2 regions of the Pseudoalteromonas sp. 0802 genome follow, and region 2 is predicted to be linked to the other one. Evidence: predicted binding sites of a transcription regulator. Region 2 holds the regulator's gene; the other holds the start of a gene.

Region 1 (5,718 bases), on a different contig from region 2:
ATGAGTTAAGCACTCTTGAGTACTTAAAGCAGTTATGCGCAGGGCAAGACGACTTAGAGCTGACAAAAATTCAATCATGGCTTGATCAAAAGTCAGAGTTTTTGGTTAGTGCGATGGAGCAAAGTCGCCACGCGTCATTTAATACAGACCCTTATTGGTTTTAAATAAATGCGCTTGTGCCTATGGATAGGGTTAGCATGTTTGAGTCTCGCGGCAGTAGCTAACCCTATTGAATGGCAAACCTACAAACAGCAAAACGGCATAAAGGTTAGCTATAAAAAGCACGAAACTGGTATTTTAGAAATTAATGCTTCTGTGCTGGTAAAAAATGCCAAGGCCAGTGATTTTATGGCATTGCTCAGTGATACCGACAACGCCGCAAACTGGCTCGAAAATGTCAAAAGCGTGACGCTAATGGAGCGCTTAAGCCCTTCAGAAACCCTTGTTTATACCCACTTTAATTCGCCTTGGCCGGTATCAGATAGAGATTTAGTCAGTTACTCTTGTTATCACGCTTTAGATGAGCACAAAACCGAGTTACAAATCAAAAGCCAACCTTATGCAAAAGCCGAAGTCTCTGGCGTTGTGCGTATTAAAGACCTCACCGCCTATTGGCGTTTAGAGCAGCAACAAAGTAATTTGTTGGTCAGCCATCAAGCCTATGCTGATCCAAGTGGTTCCATTCCGCATTGGTTAAGTAACAAGGTATCGCTAAAAAGCGTTTATAAAACGCTACAAGCACTGAGAGAACAATTAACTAATAATCAGTTTTCCCGCGCAAACACCAGCAGTATTCCAGGTGATTGCTAGTTTTTAATCAAGCGTATTTGGGTGACAGAGTAAGAATTTATCATTATGATCAGGTTAATTCTGAGCGGGTAGGTAAAAAATGAAAGAACCAAAAATTCCCCTAGTTAATAAGCCAAATGGTATTGGCTTTGGGCGTATTTTAAAAGCAACCAAGTGTTCTATTAAAGGCTTTAAAGCGGCATTTAAAGAAGAGTCGGCATTTCGTTCTGAAATCTATTTAGGGGTGTGTTTATTACCCTTGTCAGTGGTTCTTGCGCAGTCATTAAATCATTGGTTAATGTTGTTTATTCCTTACTTGTTATTATTAATTGTTGAGTTACTTAACTCGTCGATAGAAGCGCTCACTGACCGAGTAGGGATTGAGTATCATGTATTATCGGGACGAGCTAAAGATATGGCTTCTGCGGCAGTGACATTGAGCTTGCTAATTCTAGCCTTAGTTTGGGGTGTCGCAGTTTACGAAAAGATAGTTACCTACCTTTAAATCAGACACAAAAAAAGCGCCAAATGGCGCTTTTTTCATTTTATCTAACCTATTACAGGCCAGCAGCTGCGCGAAGTGCGTCTGCTTTGTCTGTACGCTCCCAAGGGAACTCATCACGACCGAAGTGACCGTATGCCGCAGTCGGTTGATAGATAGGACGCTCAAGATCAAGCATTTGGATTAAGCCGTAAGGGCGTAGGTCGAAGTGCTCACGTACTAATTCGATTAGACGCGCTTCTTCTAATTTACCTGTACCAAATGTCTCGATGCTGATAGATGTTGGCTCTGCAACACCGATAGCGTAAGAAACTTGTAGCTCACATTTGTCAGCAAGGCCAGCAGCAACCACGTTTTTAGCAACGTAACGAGCAGCATATGCAGCTGAACGGTCAACTTTTGATGGATCTTTACCAGAGAAAGCACCACCACCGTGACGAGCCATACCACCGTATGTATCAACGATGATTTTACGACCTGTAAGACCACAGTCACCCATTGGGCCACCGATTACGAAACGGCCAGTTGGGTTGATGAAAAACTTAGTTGCGCTTGAGATTAGCTCTGCAGGAAGAACCGGCTTAATGATCGTTTCCATTACCGCTTCAACTAAGTCGTTTTGTGAGATTGAATCACAGTGTTGAGTTGAAAGAACAACGGCATCAATACCAACAGGCTTGCCATTTTCGTATGCAAACGTTACTTGAGATTTTGCATCTGGGCGTAACCAGTTAAGCTCACCGCTTTTACGAACTTCAGCTTGACGCTGAACTAGACGGTGTGAGTAAGTGATTGGTGCAGGCATTAAAACGTCAGTTTCATTACATGCGTAACCAAACATTAGACCTTGGTCACCAGCACCTTGCTCTTCAGGGCGAGCACGGTCAACACCTTGGTTGATGTCTGGAGATTGTTTACCGATAGTGTTTAAGATCGCACAAGAGTCAGCATCGAAACCCATGTCTGAGTGCGTGTAACCGATTTCACGTACTGTTTTACGTGTGATTTCTTCGATATCAACCCAAGCGCTAGTTGTGATTTCACCACCAACCATCACCATACCGGTTTTAACGTAAGTCTCACATGCAACACGGGCATGAGAATCTTGTTCAAGGATAGCATCTAGAACCGCGTCAGAGATTTGGTCCGCGATTTTATCCGGATGACCTTCAGAAACAGATTCAGAAGTAAATAAATGTTTTGCCATTGTATTTCTGCTCACAAATATTGCGCTTCACAAACGTCGGTAATAGCGCTAAAAAATTAAGGGGCGTATTTTATCTAAAACAAATATGTTTGCATAGTAATTTTACGCCTAGACGTCTATTTAAAATTACTAATAACGTATTGTTCTTAACAAACGCCCATAATTGGTGCATTTAATGCGGATTTTTAATTGCACTGTACCCTTACAATAAGTAAGAATGGGGCTTCATAAACAACCAGCGCAAATACATAAAGGTAGGAGAATTCATGCCATCACGCAAAGAACTTGCAAATGCTATTCGCGTCTTATCAATGGACGCAGTACAACAGGCCAAATCTGGTCACCCTGGCGCCCCTATGGGCATGGCAGATATCGCAGAAGTACTATGGCGCGATTATCTAAAGCACAATCCAACGAATCCAGAGTGGGCAGACCGAGATCGATTTATTCTTTCGAATGGCCACGGTTCAATGCTGATCTATTCTCTACTGCACTTAAGTGGCTATGACTTACCACTAGAGGAAATTAAAAACTTCCGTCAAATGCACTCAAAAACACCAGGTCACCCAGAGTATGGATATGCACCAGGTATTGAGACTACTACGGGTCCATTAGGTCAAGGGATCACAAATGCAGTGGGCATGGCAATTGCCGAAAAAGCGCTAGCTGCACAGTTTAACCGTGAAGGCCACGATATTGTTGATCACTTCACGTATGCATTCATGGGCGATGGCTGTTTAATGGAAGGTATTTCACACGAAGCCTGTTCATTAGCCGGTACATTAGGCCTAGGTAAACTAGTTGCATTTTGGGATGACAACGGCATCTCAATTGATGGTGAAGTAGAAGGTTGGTTCAGCGATGACACACCAGCGCGCTTCAAAGCATATGGCTGGCACGTAGTAAGCGATGTTGATGGTCATAACCCTGATGCAATTCGCGCCGCTATCGAAGAAGCGCGTAGCATCACTGATAAGCCATCATTAATCTGTTGTAAAACAGTGATTGGTTACGGTTCACCTAATAAATCAGGTAGCCATGATTGTCACGGTGCGCCACTAGGTGAAGACGAAATCAAAGCATCTCGTGAGTTCCTAGGTTGGACTGGCGATGCATTTGAAATCCCAGCTGATATCTACAGCGAGTGGGATGGCAAAGAAAAAGGTAAGCAACTAGAAGCAAGCTGGGACGAAAAGTTTGCAGCTTATGAAAGTGCACACCCAGAACTTGCTGCTGAGTTTAAACGCCGTACAAATGGTGAGTTACCAGCTGACTGGGCTGAAAAGTCACAAGCCTACATTGAAGAGCTACAAGCAAACCCAGCAAACCCAGCAACACGTAAAGCATCACAAAATGCATTAAACGCGTTTGGTCCGTTACTACCAGAATTCATGGGTGGCTCTGCTGACCTTGCAGGTTCTAACTTAACACTTTGGGATGGCTCAAAAGGCCTAGAAGCAAACGATGCAAGCGGTAACTACATTTTCTACGGTGTACGTGAATTTGGTATGTCAGCGATCATGAATGGTATTGCACTACATAAAGGCTTTATTCCTTACGGTGCTACCTTCTTAATGTTTATGGAATACGCACGCAATGCAGTACGTATGGCGGCATTAATGAAGCAGCCAAGCATCTTCGTTTACACGCACGATTCAATTGGTTTAGGTGAAGATGGTCCGACGCACCAACCAGTAGAGCAAATCGCAAGCATGCGTTTGACGCCTAACCTAGTGAACTGGCGCCCATGTGACCAAGTTGAGTCAGCGATTGCATGGCAACAAGCAATTGAGCGTAAAGATGGCCCAACATCACTGATTTTCACTCGCCAAGGCCTTGAGCAACAAACGCGTACTGCACAGCAGTTAGCAGATGTGAAAAAAGGTGGTTATGTACTTAGCTGTGACGGCGAGCCAGAGCTTATCCTTATTGCAACAGGTTCTGAAGTACAGCTTGCACAAGATGCCGCTGCAGAACTTCGTTCACAAGGTAAAAAAGTACGCGTGGTATCTATGCCTTCAACTGATTTATTTGATGAGCAAGACGCTGCGTATAAAGAAAGCGTACTACCAGCAAGCGTTACACGCCGCGTAGCAATCGAAGCGGGCATCGCAGACTACTGGTACAAATACGTAGGTCTAAACGGCGCAGTGGTTGGCATGACGACCTTCGGTGAGTCAGCACCTGCAGGCGAGTTATTCAAGCACTTTGGTTTCACTGTTGAAAACATCGTAAACAAAGCAAACGCCTTGTTCTAAGCTTTAGTCGCTAAAATTTAAAAGCCCGCCCTGTAAAACCACAGCGCGGGCTTTTTTATGCCCCGTAGGTTGGGTAGAACGGAGTGAAACCCAACACATTCGCAGCTTTCAGCCGTCAGCCATCAGTTTTAAAAGCCCCTCACCGTAGGCGTGAAATTTATTTCGCGCGGAAAGTTATGCTTTTTGGTTGAATACCAAAAATCAGATTTTGCCTTGTTAGTTAATTGAAAGGGTTTCATTTTCTTTCTTCGTTATCTAACTCATTGATAAACGAATCAAGGTGATAATCTGCAACACCACTATTTTCACCTTCGGCTTAAAACTGACAGCTTACAGCTAACCCGACTTGATTATTTCTCACTCAGTCCCCCTTGAATGCTAAACAGACAACTGGCACTGTCTGTAGCTTAATAACAAAACAACAGGAGTGAGGATGTCTCAGTTTGATAATGTAAGTGTGCTGAAAAAAGCCAATGTGTATTTTGACGGTAAAGTGTCTAGCCGTACTGTGGTATTTGCTGATGGCAGCACGAAAACGTTAGGCTTTATGCAACCGGGTGAGTTTGAGTTTGCAACAAGCCAAAAAGAGTTGATGGAGCTTAACGGTGGCAGTTGGCAAGTGCTTTTACCCGGTGAGAGCGAATGGCAAACAATGCAAGCTGGAGAGTCATTTACCGTTGATGCAAATGTTACCTTTCTAGTAAAGGTCAGCGAGTTTGCCGACTACTGTTGTTCGTACAGTTAACGAGCAGTTGTTAACCTCTCTGAAAAGCCCGTGTAATGCGGGCTTTTGCATATTTTATCCGCAACGCATGATCTAAATCATCTGTGGTTACAATCAATTACTAATTATCTGCAATTTTCGCTTGTGTTAATTCAATTCGCCCCCAATACTAACTGTGAGGTAACAAGAAAAAAGGATACCCTATGAAGATTAATATTTCTGGTCATCATGTTGACGT
Region 2 (5,718 bases):
TTCTTTTTTGTATAAACTTTAATAAAAGTTATTAAAAATAATAAATTTAAATAACTTTGTGAGTAAATGCTGTGAACTTCGTTGAAATGGCTATTTTGGGCTAATTTCGGCTAATTGCAGTGTACGTGCGTATAAAATACAAAAACACGTGCTTAAAAGGTCATAAATAGGTGAATTTTTATGTCTGATTAATCGCAACTATGCACAGAAATTGTTGGGAAATCCTTTAAAATTAAGCGATATAGCATATAACAGGATAGACCTGATAATACTTGGAATTTTTATACATTACAGGTATCGTACTGATGCAAGCTCTCTCACTTTTTAACTTTTTGCAGGATACTATCGCGTTATGTCAGATTTTCGTGAACAAGCATTACATTACCACGCTCACCCCGTTCCAGGTAAAATTAGTGTTGAACTAACCAAGCCAGCCGAAACGGTTAACGATCTCGCTTTAGCTTATAGCCCAGGTGTGGCTGAACCAGTCCGTGAAATTGCTGCTGATCCAGCAAATGCCTATAAATACACAGGCAAAGGCAACATGGTTGCAGTTATTTCAAACGGTACCGCAATTTTAGGTTTAGGTAACTTAGGTCCGCTTGCATCAAAACCTGTAATGGAAGGTAAAGCGTTACTATTCAAACGTTTTGCTGGTCTTGATTCAATTGATATTGAAGTTAAACACCGCACAACAGAAGATTTCATTAATACGGTTGCTAACATCGCTGATACGTTTGGTGGTATCAACCTTGAAGATATTAAAGCGCCAGAGTGTTTTGAAATCGAAAAAGCGCTTATCGAGCGCTGTGATATTCCAGTTTTCCACGATGACCAACATGGTACAGCTATTGTGACTGCTGCTGGTATGCTTAACGCCCTTGAAGTGCAAGGTAAAGATATCGAAGATGCTATCATCGTATGTTTAGGTGCCGGTGCTGCTGCTGTTGCTTGTATGGAGCTTTTAATTAAGTGTGGCGCACTGCGTGAACACATTTATATGCTTGACCGTAAAGGTGTGATCCATACACGTCGTGATGACTTAAACGAGTATAAGCAATTATTTGCTAACAATACCGATAAGCGTACATTACAAGATGTTATTGCTGATGCTGACGTATTCGTTGGTGTATCAGGTCCTAACCTGTTAACAGCAGATGATCTTAAGCTGATGGCTGATAAGCCAGTCGTGTTTGCATGCTCAAACCCAGATCCTGAGATTGCTCCAGAAGTTGCACACAGTGCGCGTAACGATTTAATTATGGCAACGGGTCGTTCAGATTTCCCTAACCAAGTAAATAACGTGCTTTGTTTCCCATTCATTTTCCGTGGTGCGTTAGATGTTCGTGCAACGGCAATTAATGATGAAATGAAAATTGCTGCAGTGCACGCAATTCGTGGTATCGCGAAAGAGCCTGTACCAAGTGAAGTATTAAAAGCAGCTGGCGTTGAGTCACTTGAGTTTGGTGCCGAGTACATCATTCCTAAGCCTATGGATCCGCGTTTATTACCACGTATTGCACGTGCTGTTGCTGAAGCAGCAGTAGAGTCGGGTGTGGCGCAAATCGACATGCCAGAAGATTACATGCGTTAAGCTTAATTAGCTATTAGGTACATCGCGCAATAAAAAACTCAGCCTAGGCTGAGTTTTTTTATATCTGCGATTATCGGCGGTGATCCGATGGCCGAAATACTTATTCTGAATCAAGCACTGGGATATCTAATCCCATTTCTTGCATAATTCTTTTAACTTCTTCAGGTACCTTTTCAGGGTTGTCTTTACGTAGGTCGTCATCATTTGGTAATGGTTGACCTGTAAAAGCATGTAAGAAAGCTTCACACAATAACTCACTGTTCGTCGCATGACGCAGGTTATTGATCTGGCGGCGTGTACGCTCGTCAGTTAATACTTTTAATACGTTGAGTGGGATCGATACGGTAATCTTTTTTACTTGTTCTGATTTTTTACCGTGTTCTGCATATGGGTGAATGTATTCACCGTTCCATTTAGCCATAAGTTGTTTCGTTGCCTCGGTTGTCAGTGATTTACGCCTTATTCACAGCGCAAGATGCGGAAATTCTATCTCTTTAAAAAAGATAGTCAAATACTAGTTATTTAGCCATCTAGTGGTGTAAATGTATAAACTTCTATGTGTAAGCGATAAATGCTTTGACTTCTCATATTTGATCATCTAACCTTTTAGACGTCTAAACATCCAATTAAAGAATAGGTGATGAAATGAGCGAAAAAAATAAAGCGACGATTGCTGTTCGTCACGGCATCGAAGCCGATAAACATCATGGTGCGGTTGTGCCTCCTTTATACTTATCAACCACCTATTCGTTTGCTGATTTTGATACTAAGCGCCAGTATGACTATGGTCGCAGTGGTAACCCAAATCGCGATATCTTAGCTGAAACCTTAGCTGAGCTTGAAGGTGGTGCTAGAGGTATTATCACTGCAACAGGTATGTCTGCTGTGCATTTAGCCACTCAGCTATTAAACAGTGACGATACGTTAGTGATCCCACATGACTGTTATGGCGGTAGTTACCGTTTATTCACCTCGCTTGAAAAACGTGGCCTGTTAAAACTGAAAGTTTTGGATTTAACTAAAACTGAAAATCTCCAAGAAATTTTAGCGATTAAACCCAAGTTGATTTGGATTGAAACGCCAAGTAACCCAATCTTGCGTTTAACAGATATTAAAGCAATTACTAGTATTGCTAAGCAGTGTGGTGCTTTGGTTGCGGCTGACAACACCTTCTTATCACCTGCATTACAAAACCCAATTGAGTTTGGTGTTGATATTGTTGTGCATTCAACCACTAAATACATCAATGGTCACTCTGATGTAGTGGGCGGTGCAGTGATTGCTTCAACGCAAGAGCTAGGCGACGAACTTGCTTGGTGGGCGAATAATATCGGTATTACTGGTGCACCATTTGACAGCTACTTAACGCTTCGTGGTTTACGTACTTTAAATGTACGCCTAAAGCAGCACCAAGAAAATGCCTTTGCCATTGCTGAGTATTTAGAAAACTCTCCTTATGTAAGCCAAGTTTACTACCCAGGCCTTGCTTCTCACCCACAACATGAGCTTGCTAAAGCACAGCAACGTGGCTTTGGTGGCATGGTGAGCTTTGATATTAAAGGCGACATCAACGATGCTGCTGCGTTTTTAACAAGCCTTAAAGACTTCAGCCTTGCTGAGTCGTTAGGCGGGGTAGAAAGCTTGATTTGTCACCCTGCAACAATGACCCACGCAGGAATGGAGCCTAAAGCGCGCCTCGAAGCCGGTGTGGGCGATACGCTGATCCGTATTTCTGTAGGTATTGAAGACGTAAAAGATCTCATTGCAGATTTAGACCGTGTTTTCAATTTAGTAAAACCAGGTCAAGGCCAGCAAGTTACAAAAGCTGAAGCTAAGCAAACACAGCAAGATACCCAACAAAACGCGTCATTTAAGTTAACGCCAGCACATACGGCACTGTGGTAGAAGAAATGGTAAATATTGTTCATAAATTTGGTGGCTCAAGCTTAAGCTCGGCAGATCGTTACCATGCGGTAGCGAACATTGTTCTTGCTAATACTGAGCAGGGCGATTGCATCGTTGTGTCGGCATCGGGTAAAACAACCGATACCCTAGTAAAGCTTTGGCAAAGTTACCAGCAGCAAGATAGTCAGGCTGTTAGCGATATTCTATTGCTTATTGATAACAATCAACGTGCGCTTATAGAGCAGCTACTTACAGGGCAGAATAAACAACAGGCGTTGGCACAGTTAAAAGATGAACTTGCCGTATTAAATGAATTAATTAGTCAGCAGCAGTTACTTGAAGCACCTTTACTTGCTCATGGTGAAGTGTGGTCGGCGCGGTTATTGGCCGCTTACCTAAATCAGTTAGGTGTTGATGCGCAAGATGTTGATGCAAGACAGCTATTTACTCTAAATGATGGTCAGCTTTTACATCAAAAAAACCAACAGCAATGCAGTGATGCGATTAGCAAAACACATATCAACGTAGTAACGGGTTTTATAGCAGCAGATTGCCAAGGTAATACGGTGACATTAGGCCGCAATGGCAGTGATTACAGTGCCACCTTGTTAGCGAGTTATACTTTTGCCAAGCAAGTGTCTATCTGGACAGACACACAAGGGGTATTTAGTACTGACCCTCGGAAAGTTAAAAATGCGGTTAAGTATGCCAAGGTGTGCCGCGAGCAAGCTAACCTATTAGCGCGTTTGGGTAACCCAGTATTGCATGCAAAAACCTTGTCGCCGTTAAAAGACACAGAAATTAAATTGGTGGTAAGAAGTAGTTTTGATTGTGATGCAACGCCAACCGAAGTAGTAAAAGAAGGTTACAGTAAAGCAAAGCGTTTTATTACTACCTTAGATAACATCGATTTATTACGGGTTGATAAACTAAGCGGTGGTGAAGTTGGTGAGCTTAGTCAGTTAATTCAACACAGCCTGCACCACTTTACTAAAGATGGCGATACTTACTTGTTAGTGCCAGGTCAAAGCACTCACCAAGTTGTAAGCCACTTAGCGGGCCGTGCAAATATTGTCGAGTCTAATTTAAGTGGTTGTGCAGTGGTTGCACCAACAGCTGATGTCATTGCGCTAACAGAGCAAGCAACAGCGCTTTTAAAAGAGCAAAGCATTCATCCTCGTTTTGTACAACAAGACGATAACTATGTGTTGATCTTAAACGATCAGGCAATTGACAGTGATGTTTTAACTCTTCTACATGACAAGCTGGTAAACAAAGGTCAAGAGTTGGCCATTATCGTTGCTGGCCTTGGTAACGTAGGCGAAGTGTTCTTATCGCAACTACAAGCTCAATTTGCTCGTTTATCTGCTCAGTACAAAGTAAAAGTAGTAGCTCTTTTACGCTCTAAACAAATGCTTTTTAGTGCCAGTGGTTTAAATACCGAAACATGGCAAGAGCAGTGGCACAATGAAGCGCAAAGCTACGATAAAGCTGAGTTATTAGCACGTATCAATGAGCTAGATTATGAGCACAAAGTAGTGATTGATATCACTGCCAGTGAGGCTTTTAGCCAGTTGTATCCTGATTTTGTAGAGCTTAACTGTCATTTGATCAGTGCAAACAAATATGCGGGCACTGCAGAAAATAGCTGGTATCAAAACCTACGCACTAATTTGGCTGAGCGAAACTTGTTGTGGCGTTATAACACCAGTGTGGGCGCAGGTTTACCGATTAACTTTGCTTTAGCTGATTTGCAAAATAGCGGAGACAGCATTAACCGTATTGAAGGGGTATTCTCGGGTACTTTATCGTGGTTATGTAGCAGTTACGATGGCAGCGTGCCGTTTTCAGATTTAGTGCTTCAAGCTCAGCAAATGGGTTATACAGAGCCAGATCCTCGTGAAGACTTATCTGGCCGTGATATGCAGCGTAAACTACTGATTTTAGCACGTGACTTAGGCCTAGATTTAGAGCTAGATGATATTGCTTTGACACCTCTGATGCCTGAACAGCTTGCAGCAGGTAGCTGGCAAGATTTTCTTGCAAACAAACAGCTACTTGATGAATTCATGATAGAAAAAGCAGCCCAAGCTGGGGCAGAAGACAAAGTGGTGCGCTACACCGGAGCTATTACACTCGTTGATGGTAAGGTTCAAGCTCAGGTTGGTTTAGTCAATGTTGGTAAAGATGATGTATTAGCCAGCCTTAAACCGGGCGAT

Evidence for each region. Region 2 encodes MetJ, which represses methionine synthesis genes. Its sites were predicted from a motif close to TAGACGTCTAGACGTCTA; they were not measured.
Region 1: metK (methionine adenosyltransferase) is a predicted target of MetJ. The motif match lies at 2,600-2,617, and genes of this name have one in related genera.

Annotation. Positions count from the first base shown of each region.
Region 1 is NZ_JABVXE010000005.1:16,617-22,334, reverse strand. It holds gene HUS61_RS10750 (CYTH and CHAD domain-containing protein) at 1-164, shown strand, start outside; gene HUS61_RS10745 (START domain-containing protein) at 202-810, shown strand; gene HUS61_RS10740 (diacylglycerol kinase) at 890-1,294, shown strand; gene metK (methionine adenosyltransferase) at 1,347-2,498, opposite strand; gene tkt (transketolase) at 2,765-4,756, shown strand; partial or broken gene HUS61_RS21900 (hypothetical protein) at 4,992-5,063, opposite strand; gene HUS61_RS10725 (pyrimidine/purine nucleoside phosphorylase) at 5,190-5,501, shown strand; gene hpf (ribosome hibernation-promoting factor, HPF/YfiA family) at 5,684-5,718, shown strand, end outside.
Region 2 is NZ_JABVXE010000015.1:20,888-26,605, forward strand. It holds gene HUS61_RS16815 (malic enzyme-like NAD(P)-binding protein) at 353-1,594, shown strand; gene metJ (met regulon transcriptional regulator MetJ) at 1,695-2,015, opposite strand; gene metB (cystathionine gamma-synthase) at 2,240-3,499, shown strand; gene metL (bifunctional aspartate kinase/homoserine dehydrogenase II) at 3,505-5,718, shown strand, end outside.